3 regions of the Caminicella sporogenes DSM 14501 genome follow, and region 1 is predicted to be linked to each of the others. Evidence: riboswitches for the same ligand, from Rfam matches in the RefSeq annotation. Region 1 holds a riboswitch; each other region holds the start of a gene.
The links. Region 1 has a riboswitch for cobalamin ahead of cobI (precorrin-2 C(20)-methyltransferase). Riboswitches for the same ligand answer to the same signal wherever they lie in the genome.
Positions count from the first base shown of each region.

Region 2: linked by a shared signal. The riboswitch ahead of BUA90_RS05690 (DUF2292 domain-containing protein) and the one ahead of cobI (precorrin-2 C(20)-methyltransferase) in region 1 are both predicted to bind cobalamin.
Region 3: linked by a shared signal. The riboswitch ahead of BUA90_RS05770 (aspartate-alanine antiporter-like transporter) and the one ahead of cobI (precorrin-2 C(20)-methyltransferase) in region 1 are both predicted to bind cobalamin.

Region 1 is NZ_FRAJ01000005.1:28,597-36,583, reverse strand. It holds gene nth (endonuclease III) at 1-266, shown strand, start outside; gene BUA90_RS03160 (cell division protein FtsA) at 290-2,272, shown strand; gene BUA90_RS03155 (VanW family protein) at 2,359-3,792, shown strand; gene BUA90_RS03150 (DUF2225 domain-containing protein) at 3,809-4,543, shown strand; gene BUA90_RS03145 (YbjQ family protein) at 4,524-4,838, shown strand; cobalamin riboswitch at 5,001-5,189, shown strand; gene cobI (precorrin-2 C(20)-methyltransferase) at 5,370-6,092, shown strand; gene cobU (bifunctional adenosylcobinamide kinase/adenosylcobinamide-phosphate guanylyltransferase) at 6,143-6,712, shown strand; gene cobS (adenosylcobinamide-GDP ribazoletransferase) at 6,726-7,463, shown strand; gene cobC (alpha-ribazole phosphatase) at 7,478-7,987, shown strand, end outside.
Region 2 is NZ_FRAJ01000008.1:47,313-55,299, reverse strand. It holds gene BUA90_RS05700 (VWA domain-containing protein) at 1-502, shown strand, start outside; gene BUA90_RS05695 (S-layer homology domain-containing protein) at 526-2,142, shown strand; cobalamin riboswitch at 2,399-2,591, shown strand; gene BUA90_RS05690 (DUF2292 domain-containing protein) at 2,731-2,892, shown strand; gene BUA90_RS05685 (DUF4430 domain-containing protein) at 3,051-3,818, shown strand; gene BUA90_RS12260 (S-layer homology domain-containing protein) at 3,981-7,987, shown strand, end outside.
Region 3 is NZ_FRAJ01000008.1:70,801-78,787, reverse strand. It holds gene BUA90_RS05795 (ABC transporter ATP-binding protein) at 1-759, shown strand, start outside; gene BUA90_RS05790 (sirohydrochlorin cobaltochelatase) at 780-1,676, shown strand; gene BUA90_RS05785 (ABC transporter substrate-binding protein) at 1,786-3,252, shown strand; gene BUA90_RS05780 (ABC transporter ATP-binding protein) at 3,249-4,088, shown strand; gene BUA90_RS05775 (ABC transporter permease) at 4,089-4,826, shown strand; cobalamin riboswitch at 4,996-5,202, shown strand; gene BUA90_RS05770 (aspartate-alanine antiporter-like transporter) at 5,346-6,578, shown strand; gene BUA90_RS05765 (succinyl-CoA:acetate CoA-transferase ScpC) at 6,647-7,987, shown strand, end outside.

The DNA.
Region 1 (7,987 bases):
GTAATGCATTTGGTAAAGATGCCATAGCAGTTGATACTCATGTATTCAGAGTATCTAATAGGATAGGACTTGCAAATAGTGGTGATGTATTTGAAACAGAAAAACAGCTAATGGAAAATATAGATAAAAAATTGTGGTCAAAAGCACATCATTGGCTAATATATCATGGTAGAAGGGTTTGTAAAGCTCGCAAACCAAATTGTAAAATATGTCCAATATCAAAATATTGTTTATATTATAAAAAGAGTATTCAAACTAAAGATTAAATTTATCAAAGGGGTGTAATTTTATGGGGGATGTAGTTTTTTCTTTAGATATAGGAACACGAAATGTAGTAGGAATAGTTGCAAAAATGGAAGATGATAAATATAAAGTTATAGATTATGAAATAATGGAGCATCCCGAAAGAGCTATGTACGATGGGCAAATTCACGATATAGAAAAGGTATCTTTAGTTGTAGATAAAGTAAAGACAAGACTTGAAGAAAGACTTAGCTTAAAACTTCAATATGTTTCTATTGCAGCAGCAGGTAGAGCTTTAAAAACACAAAAAGTGTTTGTGCAAAAAGAAATAGATTTTACTAAAGAAATAGATAAAGCTGTAATAGATAGTTTAGAAATAGAGGGAATACAGTTAGCTCAGAAAAAACTTGAAGAAGTTTCAAATGACGAAGATACTAGATACTATTGTGTAGGTTATACTGTAATGAATTACTACCTTGATGGAAGTGTTATAGGAAATTTAAAAGGGCATAGAGGTAGAGAAATAGGAGCAGAAATATTGGCAACTTTTTTACCGCATGTAGTAGTAGACAGTTTGTATACAGTAGTTCATAAATGTGGACTTGAAGTTGTTAATATGACGTTAGAGCCGATAGCTGCTATAAATATTGCTATACCACCTAAGTTTAGACTTTTAAATCTTGCGCTTGTTGATATAGGTGCAGGTACATCTGATATAGCTATAACTAAAGATGGCACAATAGTTTCTTATGCTATGGTTTCAACTGCTGGTGATGAAATAACAGAATGTCTTTCAAAAACTTTTCTTTTAGATTTTGATACGGCAGAAAAGCTTAAAATACAGTTGAATCAAAAAGATGAGCATACTTTTTGTGATATAGTTGGAATAAGTTACAATTTAAAAACTGATGAAATAGTAGAAAAAATAGAGGAGGCTATAAGGGATTTAAGCAAAGAAATATCAGATAAGATATTAGAATACAATGGCAAAGCACCTAGTGCAGTTTTTTGTATAGGAGGAGGTTCTCAAATACCAAAATTAACTGAATATTTAGCACAAGATTTAGGTCTTCCTAAAGAAAGAGTAGTTATAAAAGGGACAGAAGTATTTGAAAATGTTGAATTTTTAAAAGATTCTCTTTGTGGACCAGAATATATTACCCCTATAGGAATAGGTTATACTGCAGTTAAAGATAAAGAGCAGGATTTTTTACAAGTTACGGTTAATGGTAAATCTATAAGGCTCTTTAATTCTAAAGAACTTTGCATATCAGATGCTCTTATTTTAATCGGTTATAATGCTAGAAAACTTATTCCGGAAAGAGGAAAATCAGTAACTTTTTATATAAATGGAGTAAAAAGAACAATTTATGGAGAATATGGGGAAGCAGCAAAAATTTATATAAATGATAAATTAGGTAATCTCGATACAAAACTTAAAAATATGGATAGAATAGTAATTAATCCAGCAACTCCCGGAAAAGATGCAAAAGTAAAAATTAAAGATATAATTGAAGGCGAAGAGGTAATTTTAAACGGACAAAATATAAACTTAATAAAAGATATTTTTGTAAATGGAAAAGAAGTCGATGAAGATTATGAAATTTTAGATGGAGATGAAGTTGTTATAGAGAAAATAGATAATATTAGTGAATTGATGAATATTTGTAATATTGATTTAGATAAAAGCGAAGTTTTTATTAATGATAAATTGGCAAATAAAGATGAAAAGCTGAAAAAAGGCATGGTAATAAATACAAAATTGAAAGCTGTTGAAAGTGAAGAAAAAGGAGAAGCTAGCAAAACAATATTAAGAGATGATAAAGACTATATTACGGTTACAGTAAATGGCGAAAAAGTAGATATAAAAAAAGAAAAAAAAGATATAATCTTTGTAGATATATTTAATTATATTGATTTTGATATTAAAGTTCCAAAAGGCATTTTAGTGCTCAAATTAAATGGCAAAAAAGCAAGTTATACAGACGTTTTAAAAGATGGTGATGTTGTAGAAATTTATTGGAATTAGCTAAATATGTTTTAATAGTAATAAATTTTTATAAAGTTAATATTTTTAATAAGGGAATAGATTTGCCTGAACTTGTGGAGGTTAATATGAAATTTGAGGAAAAAAAAGATAAAAACAAAGAGAAGATTTTTAGTATTTTAATAGTTTTGCTTAGCGTAATTTTTTTTAGCTCAGTTTCAGTGGGGATAGCTTTATTTATGATTTTTAGTGATTCAATTCATAATGGTGTATATGTTGAAAATATTGATGTAGGAGGACTGTCTGTTGCTGAGGCAGTAAATAAAGTTGAAGATGAAATAGGAGATATAGATGGTAAAGACAAATTAATGCTGCATTATAAAGATAAAGTATGGGTTTTTAAAGGAAATGAGATTGGATTAAAGTATGATTTAAAAAAAGCTATAAATGATGCTTTTTTAATAGGACGTAAAGGAAATTTATTAGACAGATTCAAAACTGTTTTAGAGCTTTTTAAAAATCCTCATAATATTTCTATAAAGACTTCTTTAGATTTTGGAAAATTAGACAAAATTTTAAGTGCTATTGAAAAAGAAATAAATAAACCCTGTGTTGAAGCTAGTATAAAGCGTATAAAAGGAAAGTTTGTTATAAAAGATGAAGCCGTTGGACTGATTTTAGATAGAGAAAAGACTAAAGAAATTATTACGAGAGAATTATTAAAAAGAAAGTATGATGAATTAGTCGAAGTTAATTTAGTTGTTAAGCCTGTATATCCTAAATATACTTCTGAAATGCTTAGTTATATTACAGACTTATTAGGTTCTCATACGACTATTTTTAATTTGAATAAAAAGGGAAGAAGTCACAATATATATTTAGCATCAAAAGCATTAGATGGAACAGTGCTTTTACCCGGTGAAATATTTTCTTTTAATAAAATAGTTGGACCTAGGAGTATAAGCAATGGGTATCAAGCAGCACCTGTGATTTATAAAGGAGAATTGATTGACGGTATAGGAGGAGGAGTATGTCAAGTTTCTAGTACTATATATAATAGTGTTTTAAAAAGTCAGCTTGAGGTAATTGAAAGAGTTAATCATACCATTCCTTCTACATATGTTCCTAAGGGGCTTGATGCAACTGTGGCATATGGAGTGCTGGACTTTAAATTTCAAAATACGACTAAATATCCAATTTATATACAGAGTTTTGTTAAGGGGAATAAGTTGACAGTTAATATATACGGTCATAAGGAAAATAATCAGATAGTAAAATTAATTAGCAAGATTGATAAAGTTATCAAAAAAGATACAGAGATACTATTTGATGAAAATTTACCAGAAGATAAAATGATAGTTAAAAGTAAAGGTAGAAATGGCTATATAGTTTCCTCATATATGATTATATATGAAAATGGAAGAGAAATAAAAAGAAAATTGATTTCAAAAGATTATTATAAGCCGAGCAAAGAAGTGATTATAAAAGGTACTAAAAAGATAAAAAGTGATGATACAAGTATTGAAGAAAAAGATAAAATAGAAAATCAAATAATAAATTAGTAATAGAGGTGTATATATGAACAAACAATTATTAGACCATTTTTATGATAGAGAAATTGAATGTCCAATATGCAAAATGAAGTTTACTACTAAAAAGGTTAGAACTTCAGCAATTAGAGTTATTAAGAGAGATGAAGATTTTTGTCCTTATTATAAAAGTGAAAATCCTTTGTTTTATAACGTTTTTGTATGTCCAAATTGCGGATATGCAGCACTAGAAAGTACTTTTTCAAAAATAAATGAATTGGAAAAGGAAAAAATAGTAAAGTTTATAACTTCACGTTGGAAGCAGAGAAGTTATGGAAAAGAAAGAAATTTAGAAGAAGCTATACAGGTATATAAATTAGCATTGATATGTTATCAGGTGTCAAAATCTAAATATATAAATATTGGAAAAGTATGTTTGAGACTTGCTTGGTTTTATAGATATATGAATGATGAAAGAGAAAAGGAATTTTTAAAATTTACAATAGATGCATTTCAAAATGCTTATACAAAAGAAAGATTAGATAAAGAAGAATACAATGAAGTAGTGATTCTATATCTTTTAGGAGAACTTAACAGAAGAGTTGGTAATTATAAAGAGGCTATAAAGTGGTTTGATAAAGCATTAAGCAATCCAGATATAAAGAAAAAAAGACATATAGAAATTAGAGCTAGAGAGCAGTGGAGATTGGCAAGAGAAGAATATAATAATAAAAAAAATTTGCAAATAGAAAGGAGTAATGAAAATGATTTTAGTAAACACTGAAGAAGTTAAAGGAAGAGAAATAGTAGAGGTATTGGGATTGGTAAGAGGAAGTACGATTCAATCAAAACATTTGGGAAAAGATATATTAGCAGGTTTTAAAACTATAGTTGGAGGTGAAATAACACAATACACAGAAATGTTAGATGAAGCAAGACAAGTTGCTATAGACAGAATGGTAAAACAAGCTCAGGAAAAAGGGGCAAATGCAGTTGTGAATATTAGGTTTGCGACTTCAGCAATAATGCAGGGAGCAGCTGAGCTATTGGTTTACGGTACAGCAGTAAAAGTGAAATAATTTATATGTATTATCATACCAGTTGATTTTATTTAAATATTTTCAATTTCTTGTAAAAAATTGAGATAAAAATATTTTCGTAATTTTTAGACAAAACCCTAGGTTTTATTGACAATTTTTGCTGAAATTTTTATAATAAAGATTAAAGTGAAGTTTTAATTTAATATTTGTAAGTTTTAAGGTGCTTCTTTGTAAAAAAAGAAGTTAAAAGGGAAGTTCGGTGAGAGTCCGACGCAGCCCCCGCTACTGTAAGCGAATACGAAACCTTATTATGCCACTTAATTTTTTAAGGAAGGCAAGGGAGTAGGATGAAGCGCGAGCCAGGAAACCTGCCTTAAAACGTTAGCAACTACTTCGGAGGGAAGTGTATGATTTATTAAAGTATGTATAAAAATGCACTTATATTCCGTAGTGCATTTTTTTTGATTATGTAAAAAAGTCTTAATGGAAAAAGTTTTTAGACCTTTTCCATTATTTTTATAAACATAATATTTTTTATTAGAGATAATTTCAAATTTTCAGGAGGTATATATGAAAAAAGGTAAATTTTATGGGGTTGGAGTTGGACCGGGGGATTCAGAACTTATAACTGTTAAAGCAAAGAGGATATTAAATGAAGTAGACGTAGTAATATGTCCAGAAAAGAGAAAGTCAGCAGGAAGTTTTGCTTACGATATAGCTAAAGAGCATATAAAAAAAGATGTGAAGATAATATATTTAACTTTTCCTATGATATATGATGAAAATGAGCTTCAAAATAAATGGGAAGAAAATGCACTTATTATAGCAAAGCTTCTAAATGAAGGCAAATCAGTGGCATTTATTACTTTAGGTGACCCTACGGTTTATAGTACATATATGTATCTTTTACCTTATTTAAAAAAATATGATGTTGAAGTTGAAACTATACCCGGAATAACTTCTTTTTGTTCAGTAGCAGGTAGTTTGAACATACCCATAGTGGAATGGGAAGAAGGTTTTAGTGTAGTTCCATTGAGAAAAGGTGATGGGGACAAGTTAATAAGAGCTTTAGATAATTTTGAAAATGTTATAGTAATGAAACCGTCAAATGATTGTAAAATTCTTGCCAATGAGCTAATAAAAAGAGGACTTGAAAATAATTTTATTTTAATTTCTAAATGTGGTACAGAAGAAGAAAGAGTTATTACAGATATAGATATAGTAAAAAGTGAAAAAATCCCATATCTTTCTACAATGATAATCAAAAAAAATGGATTAAAGATGTATAAATAAGAGTAATGAAAACATATTTATACCTTACTTCCAACTTTGGAGGAGTTTATATGAATTCAAACAAAAAAATAATTTTGATAACCGGCGGAGCAAGAAGTGGAAAAAGTTCTTTTGCTGAAAAATACGTATCTGAAATAGGAAAGAAAATAGCTTATATAGCTACTGCTATACCTTTTGATGATGGCATGAAGAATAGAATAAAAAGACATAGAGAATCAAGACCAAGCGAATGGACTACTTTTGAAATGTATAGAGATATTTATAAACATATACAAAAAATTGCCAAAAAGCACGATACAGTACTATTAGATTGTATGACAATTATGATTACTAATCTGATGTTTGATAATTCAAATATAGATTGGGATAAAGTTGATTGGGAAGAAGTAGATGATATTGAAAATGATATAAAAGAGCAAATTGTTTTACTAATTGATGAAGTAAAAAAAGCAGAAATAAATATGGTTATTGTTACTAATGAGCTTGGCATGGGAATTGTTCCGGAAAGTAGATTGTCTAGAATTTTTAGAGATATAGCTGGAAGGATGAATCAGTTAATTGCAGGAAAAGCTGACGAAGTTTATTTTATAGTTTCAGGTATACCTGTAAAGATAAAGTAGAAAGGACATAAAGATGAAGCGTTTTATTTTAATGATTCAGTTTTTAACTCGTATACCTATAAGGTTTAATTTAAATGTTACAGAAGAAGATTTTTTAAATGGTATAATATATTTTCCGCTAGTTGGCTTAATTATTGGTACTTTCATTTTAGCAGGATATTATATTGGACTTAATTTAGGAGGAAGTTTTTTAGCAGCTGTATTTGCTGTAATAGTAGAAATAATCATTACGGGTGGACTGCATCTTGATGGACTTGCAGATACTTTTGATGGAATTTACAGCAATAGACCAAAAGATAGAGTATTGGAAATAATGAAAGACAGTAGACTTGGAACAAATGGAGCTTTAGCACTTTTTTGTGTACTAATTATGAAAATGGCATTAATAAATAAAATACCTATTCCATATATTTATCCTATTTTACTTTTAATGCCTGTGGCTTCAAGATTAAATATTGTAGTGGCATGTAAAATTGGAAAAACTGCAAAAGCAAATGGAATGGGCAATTTATTTATTGGAAAAATAACTAATATGCAGTTAATTATTGCATATGTGATTTCAATTGTTTTAGCATTATTGTTTCCAATTGCCATGTTGTGCATATTGATAGTCAATTTATTTGCTTTATGGTATGTAAGACATATTACATTGAAGATAGATGGAATAACAGGAGATATATTAGGTTCATTGATTGAACTTTCAGAGATAATATTTTTGTTAAGCTATATAATTTTCTTTATATTTATATGACTTAGGTGGTAGTGATGTTAGAAATAATATTTGTAAGACATGGAGAAACAGAAACTAATAAAAAAAAGTTGTTTAGCGGGTGGACTAATTCAAAATTGACTAAAAAGGGAATACAACAGGCTGAAATGGTCTGTGAAAAATTAAAAAATGAAAAGTTAAATATGATAATATGCAGTGATTTAGATAGATGTTTAAAGACAGCTCAAATAATAAATAAACATCATGGAGTTAATATTATTGAAGAACCGGGACTTAGGGAAATAAATTTTGGTAAATGGGAAAATTTAAGCTATGGAGAAATATGTGAAAAATATCCAGAAAAGTCTAAAAAATGGGAAAAAGATTTTGTTAACTTTATTTTTCCAGATGGTGAAAGTTTATATCAAATGTATGATAGGGTAAATGGAGCATATAAAAACATAGTTAAAAGCTGTAAAAATGGTAAAATACTGATTGTATCTCATTCTGGAGTTATTAGAGCTATATTATCTCAAGAAATATGTAAAAGTATAGATGGATATTGG
Region 2 (7,987 bases), on a different contig from region 1:
AATAATTAATGAAGCTTTAAATATTTACAGATATAAAGATGTGAAGGTTCAAATCCTGCAAGATGGCTGTAAAGTTTTTATTTATTTAGATTCAGGTAAAAAGAAAGAAAAAATGTCTGCACAAGTAGTGATTCAAGGACCAGAAGACGTGCAGAAAAAAATAAATCTTAAACAAATAAGATTGGGTGAGTTTCAAGGACAAATAGTTTTAGATAGATTAGGTGATTATGTATTGACATTTCATATATATCATGGTGATAAAGAGGTAAATAGAACTGTTCGTACAATATATTTAGATTATTCTCCTGAGTATGATATTAATCAAGATATAAACGTTAAAAATATTTTATTAACGAATTTTGCCAATATATTAGATGAGAATTTGAATATATTTGATTTACCTATTACTTTATTGAACAAGTCAAAAAAGTCTTTAAAATATCTTTTTATACCATTAGCTTTATTTTTATTTATTGCGGATATATGGATAAGAAAAAATTAAATTTAAAAGGGGTGTATAAGAAAATGAAGATGAAAAGGAAAGGGATTATACGATTTTTAACTCTATTTTTTACTCTTGTAATGATTATTAATAATACGGTATTAAATGTCTATGGAATTCAAACTAATTTTACTAGAAAAGATTTATACAAGGCAGCTCAAAAGACAATAAAATATTATTATGACAATTATAAGGATAAGGAATTTAGAGGATTGTTAGATTGGCCTGCTTTGGGATTGTTTGGATTTGGGGAAGATGTAAGCGGACCTAAGTGGACTGTAAATGGTAAAAATGCTGCATATTGGAGAGAAATGGAAGTAAGGAAAGGTATTAGACTTTCTAAAGTAAAGAATACAGATTTTCAGAGAACTATTATAGGTGTATGTGCGGCTGGAAAAGATCCGAGAGATTTTGGAGGGCTAAATTTAGTTGAGATAGAAAAGAGTACTATGCTGCCAAATGGGCATTTTGCAGATTCAGTTGCAGATAACAAGACGGGAAAACCAATTGGAGAAGATTTGATAAATGCTCATATTTTTGGAGTTATTTCACTTCACTGTGCAGGGGAGCCTATTCCAAATAGAGATAAATGTTTAGAATGGCTTGAAAAACAACAGCATTCTGATGGAGGATTTACTTGGGATGTAAAGTATTTTGATGACCCGGAAGATTATAAATTAGTTGAATCAGATGTAGATATGACTGCAGCTGCTCTTATGGCTTTTGCAATATTAGGAGAAGATGAGTCAAATCCTGTAGTAGCAAGAGCACTTCAATTTTTACATGACAGACAGCTTGATAATGGAGGATTTCATTCTTGGGGGACAGAAAATCCAGAAAGTTGTTCATGGGTTATTTTAGCACTTACACTATTAGGACAAGATCCTATGGGAAAAGAATGGACAAAACCAGGTGGGGGTAATCCTGTAACAGCTATGATGAGATTTCAGCTTAAAGATGGAAGTTTTACTCATGTTTTAAATGAAGAAGATATGCTTCCAATATATGATAATGGAATGTCAACAGAACAAGCATTGTATGGTATGGCAAGTGCATATCATAATAAGTGTGTATTTGATATGCTTCATGAAAAATATAGACCTGAGGCTGAAAAAAAATTATTTAGCGATTATAAACCGGGGCAGTTTGCTTTTAAAGAAACTATGGATTTAGTATATGATTATGTATTATCAGGTTATCCAGATGGGACTTTCAGACCAAATAAACCTGTAACAAGAGCTGAGTTTACATCAATTTTAGTTAATGCTTTAGGATTAAAAAGGGAAAAGAAAAAATATAGGGCTTCTAATAAATTTAATGATATTGATGAAAATCATTGGGCAAATGGAAGTATAGGTGTTTGTGCAAGTAGAGGTTTTGTAAAAGGAGTTTCAGAAAAAAGTTTTTCACCTGACAGTTATATTACAGGAGAACAGTTGATGACTATATTAGTAAAGGCAGCAGGACTTGAAAATGAAGCACGAAAGAAAAAGGTAAAAGGTAAAGGTTGGGCTTTTGGATATATTCAAGTTGCAAAGGAAAAAGGACTTTTGTTTAAAGGATTTAATTCTAAAAAAGCAGTAAATAGAGCACAATGTGCATGGTGCATTGCAAAGTTTAGAAACCTATTAAAAAAATAATGTTATAAAAGTATAAAAAGTTAGAATTCTTTTGGATTAAAAAGAATTCTAGCTTTTTATATTTTTATATCATACATATTTTGGAAATCTGCTATGAATAAAAAATTATATGTAGAGGAAAAAATAAAAAGTTTAGATTTAAATTATATGCGAAAATAACGAAAAGTGTCGAAAATTGAAGGAAGAATGTAATGCTGCATATATTGATAAAAATATGTATATATTGTACAATAAAATAAAAATAAAATATATTTATATGTATAATAAAGGTTTTGGTTCTTTGGCTTATACAGCCAAAGGTTAAAAGGGAATCGGGTGAAAATCCCGAGCGGACCGGCCACTGTGAATGGGGAGAACCTTTCGGTAAGACCACTGGAAATGACTTCTGGGAAGGTGAAAGGATTTGATGATCCATGAGCCAGGAGACCTGCCAAAACCGTTAAGTATAGACCTAACCAGGGATAAGGGATATACTTAAAAAATATTTTAAAGTTGTTATGTTATGGAAAAAAATCCTTGATTCCCTGTAAAAGGTCAAGGATTTTTATGATTTATAAAACTTTATTTGCGAAATGGAGATGAAGGGGTATGGAACGTATAAGAAAGGAAAGTATGATTATCAATGTAAATGAGAGGGAAAAAAAGCTAATTGAGATGATTCGGGACACAGGATATGGGGAAATAAAAATTATTGTACAAGATAAGCAGCCGATAAGAGTTGAGGAGTTAAAAAGGTCAATAAAATTATAAATAAAAGGAAGAGCTGACCAGAAAACTGGAGGCACTACCACATAAATATATGTTTATGGTAGTGTTCTTTTTTTGAATAATAAAAATGTTATTATAGGAAAATTTAAATGTTTATTTATAACAGTGGGATAATTTAAATTATAAAGGGGGATTTAAAAATGAAAAAATTTCTAAGAATAGGAATATTGAGTTTTATATTGGTATTTGTTCTTTCTATATCTGTTTTTGCAGATTCGGCAACAGTTACTTATAGAATAATGAGTACTTCAGATCATGGTGGGATAATATTTGATGAAGAAGTAAACACTGATACTAGTAAGACGTATTTTGATGTTTTGAAAGATATTTGTGATAATGATTCAAGTTTATTGCTAAAATATGTAGGCTCTGGTGCAAGTACATATGTTCAGGGGATTGGAAAAGGTTCATCTGAAAAAGATATTCAAATGGAAAAAAGATATTTGCCAAATGAAAAATATTATTCAGGATGGATGTATAGAGTGAACAATGAATTGCCTAATTATTCAGCTGGAGATACTAATAAAGCAAAAGTTTCAGATGGAGATGTAATAACTTGGTATTACTGCTGTCCAGCATACACATATTTTCCTAAATTAGAATCAAATGATATTACTCAAGATGATGAAGAACTTGTAGTAAATGTTAAAGCCGAGAAATTTAAAGATGTATGGACATGGCAGATGGAGACAGTAGATTTAAATGAAGGAAAAGTAGTGCTGGAATATGATGGGGAGTCAATTGAAGCAGATATTGTAAATGGACAAGCTATTTTTGATGATGTAAGTAATTATAGAGGAAAAACTGTAAATATTTATGTAAAAGAGCAGTATTATGAAGAAAATGAAGATCCTGATCATTGTTTGAAAATAGTTAAATCTCAAGAAGTTAAATTTAATATTAATTAAATATAAAAAAATCCCACTGTTATATAACTGGGCAAACATATATATGTTTGCCCAATAAAATATTATCTTATTTATCGAGAGTAGAAAATATTAGTGTAGAATTTAAATTTATTATTTTGGTAGATTTTATAGAGAAATTTTAAATTAAAGGGGAGATGTTATATGAATAAACTAAAGAAGATAATTTCTGTAGTTCTTGTTTTAGCACTATTAGTACCTAATATAGGTTTTAATTTATCTTTGACGGTACATGCTTTTGATGACAGTCAAAAGTCGAATAAAACAGTACAAGATACAGTATATGAAGATGAAACTGTACAAATTTCTGTATATGGAGATAAGACAGTACAGGGGACTGTATATGGAGAAATATATTTTTCTGGTTTATCGGCAAAAGAAGTTGAAATTAGTTTTTGGGATAATTATGAAGACGATATAATAAGAGATATAGATTCTAAATATGTAAATACATTTAAAATTAATTTAAATAGTGAAGGCAGGGGGTACTATAGTTTTTCTATTCCTAAAAATATAGTTTCTAACTGTGTAAATGATAATAAGTTAACATTAGATTTTAATTTTAAAGACAGCAGTTTACAAACTATATATAGAAAGAAGAAAACTATAGAAGTAGATTATAGTAAAATAGTCAATTATGATAAAGATATGGTTTTAATATACAATGAAAGTAAAAAATTTGCTAATGACAGTATTACTGCTAATTTACATATAACTGAACATAAAAATGAAAAAGGTATAGTGGGGCTTATAAATCCAAATACCAGAGAGTATAGAGAGATGGAAAATATTATATTAGATGGAGATGGCAGAGGCAGTGTAAATATTGCAATTCCTGAAGACATAAGATGGATTAAGGCACTTTTGGTTGTTAAATTTGATTCAGATGAGTATGTACTACCATTTCCATTAAATAAAATAGTAAGTTTTGATAAATATAAAGGATTAAATGTTGGAGATGATTTAAAAATATCAATAGATGCTGATAAATCTGACAATTTACTTTATTATGTAAAACTCAAGGATTCTTCAAGTTGGGACAGTATATACATAAGTAAAGAGAAATTTTATAAAGTTGAATTAGATGCAAACGGAGATTATACAGAAACTGTCAAGATACCAGATGAAACAGTGCTTTATAATAATCCTCTATTATATGTCTATGTAAAGCCATCAAAAAATAGATATTATGTTCCTTTTATTAGAATAAAGAATCCTATAAAAGAATTTGATATAGATAAAAAATTAGTATATGTAAATGAAGATAATTTAAATGTTAATATAAATGCTCCAGATTTAAGAAATAAAGAGTTTAATATAATTTTAGCATCTAAGAAAACTAAAAAAGTAAATTACAATAAAAAACATATTTTTGATAATGAAGGTAGAGCATCAATAAGTATACCTATAACAGGAGAAAATGTAGATTTAAATAAGGCAGAAGAAGAAGGAGAAATATTTGAAGTAAAGATAGAAGTAGATGGAGTAGTATATAAAAAGAATTATATAAAAATTGCATACAGACCTATACTTTTTGAAGCAGAAGAAGATAAGTTAGATATTAACATAAAGCAAGGAAAGTTATATTTTGGTTCTTTTAAAAAGGAAGATGATTACGGTTATAAACCAATTGATTATTATAAAATGGCATATGGCAAAGATGTACATATTGTTGGAAAAATAAATATAGGAAAAAGAGAAGTAAAAAATATAAAACTTAAAGTAGAAGATTCAAAATGTTATGGGGCTCTAGAAGGTTTTAAAGAAATAGAAGTAAATGCAAAAACAAATGAACAAGGTATAGCAAGTATAGAGTTTACCATACCAAAGGATATAGCAATAAAAAGAGATCATGGTAGAACAAATTTAAAAGTTATGGTATATGATGAAAATGGCGAATATATAAATGCTGTTAGTTTATTTATAGACATGGGAGGAGCTTTAATAAGATTTTTAGAGTCAGAAAATAAATTGAATGTTAAAATAGATGCTCCCGGATGGCCAAATGGTGAAGTAGAATTATCTATGATTCATGAGGCAAGTGGTAAACCATTTAAGTTTAATGGAGAAGAAAGTTTAGTTGTAATATTAGATGAAAATGGTAAATATGAGGAGAATTTTGATTTACCTGAGAATATTGATGCTGGAAAGTATATATGTGTATATGGTTTTGGAACATTAGTAAGAGGAGAAGCTGAAGATGATTACGATTCAGAAATAGCTGTAAGATGCTACAGCAGAGATGTATTTAAAGAAACAAAGTTTTTTGTAACTCTAACTGCAAATAATGATAAGTATGTTGGAAAAACATATGAAATTAAAGTTTATGATTATATAAACAATAAATATCCTAAAATAGACGGAAAAGATGTAGTATTATCAAAAGGAACACTTAATTCTAGTTACATGAGTAATGTAGAATTGGATATGAGTTTGTTAAACAAACTTGAAAATGGATTATATGCACTTGAATTGAATATAGAAGGTAAGAAAGTTTATGCTTATTTCAATTTACTAGATAAATTTGCTTTAAACAAAAAATATATAGTAGAAAATAAAGGGGAAACTATAAAGTATACGATAGGAATAAAGGGAGCACCTTATGATCCTAATACATATAGAGGCAGTTATAAATTATATTTATGGGATGTTTCTAATAATAGAAAGTATAGAGATAAAGACGGAAAAGAAGTAAATGTAGAAGGAATATACTATCAGTATCAATCATCTGTAACAGGAAATATTGCAATACCGGCTTTGCCTAAGGGAATTTATGAAGTAAGACTTAAAATAAATGGGGATGAAAAAGTATATAAAACACCTTTAGTAGTTGCAGATAGCATATTAAGTGAAGTCAAGGATACAATAAATTCATTGTCAAAAGTTGTATTAGATAGCCACTATAGTATGGATTGGGTTGCTGTAGGATTAAATAGAGCAGGAAAAGAAATACCTAGTACGTATTTACCAGCTCTTGAAAGAAAGATTATTGCTAAAAAAGGTAATTTTGCTAAGGTAACAGATTATGAAAGAATGACATTAGGTATAGTTGCGGCAGGAGGCGACCCTACTAATATTGGCGGATACAATCTTATAGAAAAAATATACAATAGAGAAGACCTAGATAGTCAAGGTAATAATGCAGTTATATTTGGATTGATAGCAGTAGATACACTTAAATTTGATATACCAAAAGAAGCAAAATGGAATAGACAACGAATGATACAGTATATATTAGATCATCAATGTAGTGATGGTGGTTGGGTATTATCTGGAAAAGCAGATGTTTCAGACCCTGATATGACAGGTATGGCAATGACTGCTCTTGCACCATATAATAATGAAAAATATCCAGAGGTACAAGCAGCAATAAAGAGAGCGGTGCAGTGTTTATCAAAACTTCAGCTTGAAAATGGCGGATATAATTCATGGGGAAGTGTAAATAGTGAATCATGTTCACAAGTTATTATGGGGCTTTGTTCAAATGGAATAGACCCTACAGGAGAAGCATTTACTAAGCCGGGTGGAAATGTAGTTGAAGCATTATTGAGATTTAGAGCTATAGATGGTGGAATAGCCCATACTATAGATGAAGATGGAAAAATAGCGTCAAATGGAATGGCATCTGAACAGGCACTTTATGCTTTAGATCAATATGTATTTTATGTAGAAGGAAAAGGACCAATTTATCTGTGGGGAGAGCATCAAAATAATATAGATACAGTAAAACCAGAAATTATAACAGACTTGCAAAATAAAGTTATACAGACACCTGTGTTGAATTTTAAAGCGAGAGCAGTAGATGATAAAGATGGAAATATTCAAGTAACAGTTTTATTAAATGGAAGAGAAATATTAGGAAATAATGGGAATTATACTTTAAAATTAAATAATGGAGAAAATATAGTAGTATTAAAAGCAAAAGATAGTTCAGGAAATAAGATTGAAAAATCATATACAATAACATTAACAGAATTATTAGATTTGGAAAGAGAAGTAGCAATTGAACAAAGTAAAAAGTTGTATTTTAAAGGCGGAATAGGAATAGATTTAGAAAAAGCAGTAGTAGAAAAAAATGCAAAATTAAAAATAACAGATGTTTCTTTAAATGATAAATATAAGCCTTCAAAAGAGATGGGATTAAAGGTTGC
Region 3 (7,987 bases), on a different contig from region 1:
TTTGATATACAAAATATTACTTTTGGATATGGCAAATTTAATATATTTGAAAATTTAAGTTTTAAAATTGATAGAGAAGATAAAGGTAAGTTTATTTCTATTATTGGTCCAAATGGGTGTGGAAAGACTACACTGTTAAATATTTTGACGGGCGAATTAAAGCCTAAAAAGGGAAAAATTTTTTACAGGCAGAGAGATTTATCTAGTTATACTATAAAAGAACTTTCAAAAAAAATTGCAGTAGTCAGGCAGAGGACAAATATAAGCTTTCCATTTACATGTTTTGATATAGTTATGATGGGAAGAAATCCATATAGAGAAAGATTAAATGAACCAACTGATGAAGATATAGACATAGTAGTAAGTTTTATGAAAAAAACAGATACTTATAAATTCATGAATTCATTAGTAACAGAAATTAGTGGAGGAGAATACCAAAGAGTAATGCTTGCAAGAGCCTTGTCGCAATCTCCGGAGATATTGTTATTAGATGAGGCTTTTTCTGCTATGGATATTGCATACAAAGTAAAATCTTTAAAATTATTAAAACAGGTAATTAGAGAAAAAAATATTACTGTTTTATCAATCATGCATGATTTGAATTTAGTCTATAAGTTTAGTGATAAGGTATGTGTTATTTCAAATGGCAAAGTGGTAAGATATGGAGATTCAAAAAAGGTTTTAGATCAAGATTTAATAAAAAAAGTTTTTGCTGTTGATGTTGAATTGATTGAAGGGAAAGGTTTTTTAATAACTTAATTTAGAAAGGGGATGTATTTATGAAAAAAATGTTAGTGTTAATGATGGTTTTTATTTTAGCTTTAGGAGCTACTACTGGCTGTTCACAAAAGCCGCAAGAAGTTAGCAAAGACCCAAATAAGAAGGCTATACTTGTAGTAAGTTTTGGTACAAGCTATGCAGATACTAGAAAACTTACTATAGAAGCTACAGAAAAGAGATTTGCTGAAGAGTTTCCAGATTATGACATAGTTAGAGCTTTTACAGCACAGACAATAATAAATATATTAAAAGAAAGAGACAAAATAGATGTATACAATGTAAAAGAAGCTCTGGATTACTTAAAATCACAAAAATATTCAGAAGTTATAATACAGCCTTTACATATAATGAATGGTGCAGAATATGATGAATTGTTAGCTCAAGTAGCAGCTTATGAAGGAGATTTTGATAAACTTAAAGTTGGAAAACCATTACTTACTACAACAGAAGATTATTTAGAAGTAGTGAAGGCTTTAAAGGCTCAGTTGCCTGAACTAAAAGATGATGAAGCTGTAGTATTTATGGGACATGGAACACATCATTTTGCTAATGCTACATATTCTGAGCTAGAGTATGTTTTACATGATTTAGGACATAAAAATGTGTTTGTTGGAACAGTTGAAGGTTATCCTGGATTAGAGCAAGTTATGAACAGACTTAAAGAAAATAATATTAAAAAAGTAACATTAATGCCATTTATGCTTGTTGCAGGTGACCATGCTACAAATGACATGGCAGGAGATGAAGATGATTCTTGGAAAACTGTTTTAAAGAAAGCAGGTTATGAAGTAGAAGTGTATTTACATGGTTTAGGAGAAAATAAAGGTATTCAAGATATTTATTTAAAACATGCTCATGAGGCAATAAAAGGACAAGAAGAAGCTCATGAAGAATAAAAATTAAATTATAACTGTTTAGTTTAAAAAGAGCATAGCTGCTAAATTTAGTGGCTATGCTTGTTGTGTAATATTTTGTTTTAAATATAATTTGCATGAGGTGTATCATATGAAAAATGTCAAAATTAAAACTATAATTCAGATTTCACTTGTATTAATAATAACTTTGTTTTTAGGAAGAACGTATATAGAAAAAGCATTTGATAATGTAAGTATTTTTGATAATAAAAAATATGCTATCGATATTGTAGATGATTCAGGGTATAGGATAAAGATGGAAAAACCAGCTAAGAGAATAATATCTCTTTATTCAGCTCATACTGAAAATCTTTTTTCTTTAGGACTTGATAAAGAGATTATAGGAGTAGGAAGAGCAGATATTTATCCAGTACAAGCTCTTAGTAGAAAAGTTTACGATTACAGGTCAGACCCTGAAAAAGTTATATCTGCTAAACCGGATTTAGTTCTTATAAGACCTTTTATAGAAAGAAAGAGCCCGAACTTTGTAAAGACTTTAAAAAGAGCTGGTATAACAGTTGTATCTTTATATCCTGAAAAATTTGAGGATTTTGATGATTATATAATTAAGCTTGGAATACTTACAGGCAAAAAAAATACAGCTGAAAAGTTGTTAAAGAAATTCCATGAAGAACTTGAAGCGATAAGAGAAAAGACTTCGAAGATAGAAAATAAAGTCGGAGTGTATTTTGAGTCATCTGATAGAGGATATAAAACAGTTACTACAGATTCTATGCCGGCTGTAGCTATAGAAATGGCAGGAGGTATAAATGTAGCTTCTGATGCAAAACCAATTCAAGAAGGAAGCTCAATAGCTGCGTATGGTATAGAGAGAATACTTGAAAAGGCAAAAGAAATAGATGTATACGTTTCTCAAAGAGGAGTAATGGGTGCAGGAGGAAATTATCATTCTATATCTATAAGACCCGGCTTTAAAGCGATAAATGCAGTCAAAAATAAGAGGATTTTTGAAATAAATCAAAAAATTATTTCTAGTCCGACTTTTAGATATATAAAAGGTGTTAAAGAACTTTGCAGAATGTTTTATCCAGAAATATTTGACGATTTGAGTGTATATAATTCAGATAAAGAAATAACTAGGGAAGAAATAGCAGAAATATATGTTAAAAAGACTCATAAGACAATATTTGTTCCAACATCATCATATTATAGAAAGAAACATGAAACTCATACTTATGGCTTTTTTAAAGATGTACCACCTAACCATCCAAGATTTGATTATATAGAAACAGCAGTTTTATCTGGGTATATTGATGGGTATAAGGAAAATGGAGAGGAATACTTTTATCCAGAGAAAAGGGTTACAAGAGATGAATTTGCAAAGACTGTGTATTTAATAGGCGATTTTAAAAGTAAAGATAAAAATATAAATATAAAAGATATAGATGAAGTAGAAAATAAGAGAATAGTTCAAATTTTAGTGGATAATGGGATATTTGAGCTTAAAGATGGCAAATTTAAACCAAAAGAATATGTTACTGTAAATGAAGTAATAGATATATTAAATAAGGTGGATACAAAAGGTGAAAAAATATGATTGACATTAAGTCGCTATATAAGAGTTATGGCAAAGTAATGGCTGTAAATGACATCAGCATACAAATACCTAAAGGAACTTTTTTTGGACTTCTTGGACCAAATGGAGCTGGGAAAACTACTTTGATAAGATTAATTATAGGTTTATTAGATGCTGATAAAGGTGAAATTAGAATAGATAATGAAAAGCTATCAAGGGATAATTATAATGTAAAAAGGAGGATTGGAGTAGTATCCCAGCATATTAATTTGGACAAAGAAATATCAGTTTTCGAAAATATGTATTTTTCAGGTATGCTTTACAAACTTGACAAAAAAGTTATGAAAAAGCGTATAATAGAGCTCCTTAGATTTTTAAATCTTGAAAAGGTACAAGATAGAATTTGTAAAAGACTTTCAGGTGGAATGAAGAGAAAACTTATGATTGCTAGAGCACTTTTACATGATCCAGATTACATTTTTTTAGATGAGCCTACAGTTGGAATAGATTTAAATTCTAGGAAGGAGATATGGGATTTTTTAAAGGCTATGAAAAATAACGGTAAAACTATAATTTTGACTACTCACTATATTGAAGAAGCTGAATATCTATGCGATAGAGTTGCATTGATGGATAAAGGCAAAATATTTTATGATGATACTCCAAGGAATTTGATAGATGAATTGGGAAGATTTACAGTTGAATATTTTGATGACAATCAAAAAACTAAGTACCACTATTTTAATACATTGAGTGAGGCTAAAAAGTATTCTGATATGATAAATGGTAAATATACAATCAGGGATACAACTCTTGAAGATGTTTTTTATAGTTTTGCAAACAAGAAGGTGAATTAGATGGAAATTATGACTATACTTTGGAGAGAGTGGATATTTTTCAAAAGAAGGTTTTGGAAGATAACAAGTGCTCTGATTGTTACACCTTTATTATATCTTGTAACTTTTGGATTTGGAGTAGGAAGCAGTGTAACTGTTGAAGGCAAGTCGTACTTATTTTACATATTACCGGGTATAATAGCTCTTACTACTATGAGAGCAAGTTATAGTGCTATATCCATGCGTATAAGTGTTTCAAGGCTACATGAAAAAAGCTTTGAGATGTATCTTATATCTCCAACTAGAATGTATATGCTTACTTTAGGACATGTTTTAGCAGGAGCTTTTAGAGGAATGTATTCTGCTTTTTTAATAATTGCAACAGTAGCTTTATTTGGAATTTTTATAAATATAAACTTTCTGTTTATTTTAACTTGTTTTATAAATAGTTTGATGTTTGCTTGTTTAGGTTTTCTTGCTGCAATGATTATAGATACTCATTATGATATGAATAGATTTACAAGTTTTGTAATTACTCCTATGGCTTTTTTATGTGGTACTTTTTTTTCATTGGGACGTATGCCTTATCTGCTTAGAAGTTTTATTGAATTATTGCCTCTTACACATTCTACAAGACTACTTAGAGCTATAACATATGGTTATAAAATAGAAGGTTTTTCATTTTTAGTAATAATTACATATACTATAATATTTTATGTTCTCAGTGTAAGAATTTGTTTTGAAGAAGATAGAGCATAACATTTATATTATTTTATTAAATATATATAAATGTTAAGTTTGTTAAAAAAATATTAAATTGAGTTAAAGTTATAACAAGTCATGAATTTTATTTTTTGAAAAGAAATAACTTTATAATTTAATTGTTGACTTTTTACTGTATGTAATTTAGAATTTGATTAGAGTAAAATTGAATACGGGGCTTTATGGTATCCATAGTTTCGCTGGTTTTAAACTATGGATTTAAAAGGGAAGATTGGTGAAAATCCAACACGGTCCCGCCACTGTGATGGGGAGTAAATCTATTTTATGCCACTGTTTCTGTTTGTAAGAAATGGGAAGGCATAGATTTACAATGATCCTAAGTCAGGAGACCTGCCATAAAGAACAACACCGTTTTTACTCACGAGGATGGGGAGGTGTTATGGGATAAATAGCTAAGGCTATGTTACGGCTAGTTTTGTGCCTATTTACCTTTAACACCCTTTTGTTCTCAAAAGGGTGTTTTTATTTGGTTAGATTAAAGGAGGACTAATAAAAATGAATTTTGATTATGTGAAGTTTATTACTGATCCGTTTGTATTAATATTTTTATCAGTTATTTTAGGGCTGATTATAGGAAAAGTTGAATTTAAGAGAATTAAGTTAGGGAATTCCGGAGGTTTATTTACTGGGCTTGTAATAGGATGGTATATTTACAAAAAATATATACTTCCATATGAAACAGCAGAAAACGTTCCTTCATATGCAAAGAGAATACTTGAAAATGGTATGATTCCAAAGGAATTGTTTCTTTTTACATTAGTATGCTTTATTGCTTCTGTAGGACTTTTGGCTTCAAAGGATATTGGGAAAGTTGTAAGAAAATACGGATTTAAGTTTATTTTACTAGGGCTTATTATTACATTTACAGGAGCTTTAAGTTGCTATTTGATGACGTATATAAGTAAAGGACTAAATATGTATGCCATAACGGGTATTTATGTAGGTTCATTAACGAGTTCGCCGGGACTAGCGGCAGCACTTGAAGCAGTTGGAGGATTAGGGAAAGAAATTGAAGCAATGGTTGGACTGGGATATGCTATAGGATATATTCCGGGAGTTATAGTAGTAATTTTAGCTATGCAGATTATTCCTATCGTATTTAAGATTAATGTTGAAAAGGAAAGAGAGCTTTTTAAAAGAGAAATGAAAACTAAAGATAGTAAAGTTAATATTGAAAATATTGATTTTGAAATCCTTTCATTTTTATTTGTATGTATAGTTGGATTTCTTATAGGACAAATAAAAATTTATATGGGACCGACTATAAAATATTTTAGTTTAGGTTCAACAGGTGGAGTTTTAATTTCTGCTTTGATTTTAGGATATATAGGTAAAATTGGATTTTTGAATTTTAGAATGAATCCTAAAATATTAGGAGCTATAAGAGAGCTATCTCTTTCAATATTTCTTGCAATAGTAGGATTAAGATATGGATATACGACTTTAACAACTATAGGTGGAAAAGGAGGAGAACTTTTAATAATTGCTTTTATATGTGCTGCACTGGCTATAATGTCAGGCTTTATAATAGGAAGATATGTTTTTAAAATTAATTGGGTTATGCTTTCTGGAGCTCTTTGCGGAGGGATGACAAGTACACCCGGATTAGGAGCAGCTATTGATGCATTAAAAAGTGATGATGTTGCATCAGGATATGGAGCTAGTTATCCATTTGCTCTGTTTGGAATGATAATTTTTACAATACTTTTATACAGACTGCCAATTTAAGTTAAATTTAGCTAATTATTAAATATCAACTAAAAAATTTATTTTTAGAAAAAAAGGAGGAAAGAGTTATGATTTCGAACAGAATCAGGAATAAAAAGTTACTTGATAAAGTTTGTACGGCTAAAGAGGCAGCAATGCTAATAAAAGATGGAATGACTATTGGAACAAGTGGATTTACGCCTTCAGGTTATCCTAAAGCAGTGCCTTTGGCCTTGGCAGAACTAGCTAAGGAAAGAAATGAAAAAATAAAAATAAATCTTTATACAGGGGCTTCTGTAGGAGATGAATTAGATGGAGTTTTAGCTAGAGCAGGACTTATAAGCAAACGATTACCTTATCAGACAAATGAAAGTCTGAGAGAATCTACAAATAATGGCTGTTGTGAGTTTCTAGATATGCATTTAAGTCATGTTCCACATTATGCAAAATTAGGATTTTTAGGAAAAATTGATATTGCGATTGTAGAAGCTGTTGCTATAACTAAGGATGGGAATATTATTCCATCTACATCTGTAGGAGCAGCTCCAACGTATGTTCAGATGGCAGACAAAGTAATAGTAGAAATTAATACAAGTCAACCTCTAGAATTAGAAGGAATGGCAGATATTTATATACCTGAAAAGCCTCCATATACAAGACCTATACCAATCGTAATGCCAAATGATAGAATAGGAACGGAATATATTCCTTGTGATATTGATAAAATAGCTGCAATAGTAATTACAGATATAGAAGATAATGTTCGACCACTTGCTCCAATTGATGAAATATCTCAAAAAATATCAGAAAATTTGATAAACTTTTTAAAAAGTGAAGTTAAAAATGGAAGATTAACTAAAGAACTTTTACCACTTCAATCTGGTGTAGGTAGTGTGGCTAATGCAGTTTTAGCAGGGCTTGAAAAGTCGGATTTTGAAAATTTAGTTTGTTATACTGAAGTTATTCAGGATTCTATGCTTGAACTTTTAGATTCGGGAAAAGTATTATTTGCTTCGGGTACTTCTATTACGCCATCAGCAGAGGGGCTTAAAAAGTTTAAAGAAAATATAAATTTTTACAGAGATAAAATTATATTAAGACCTCAAGAAATAAGTAATCATCCTGAAATAATTAGAAGGCTGGGGGTTATTGCAATAAATACTGCAATTGAAGTGGATATTTATGGCAATGTAAATTCTACTAATATAATGGGTTCAAGAATGATGAATGGAATAGGTGGTTCAGGAGATTTTACAAGGAATGCATATATTTCTATATTTACAACTCCTTCAACAGCTAAAAATGGAGAAATATCATCAATTGTTCCAATGGTTTCTCATCATGACCATACTGAGCATGATGTTATGGTTATAATTACAGAGCAGGGAGTTGCTGATCTTAGAGGATTAAGTCCTAAAGAAAGAGCAAAA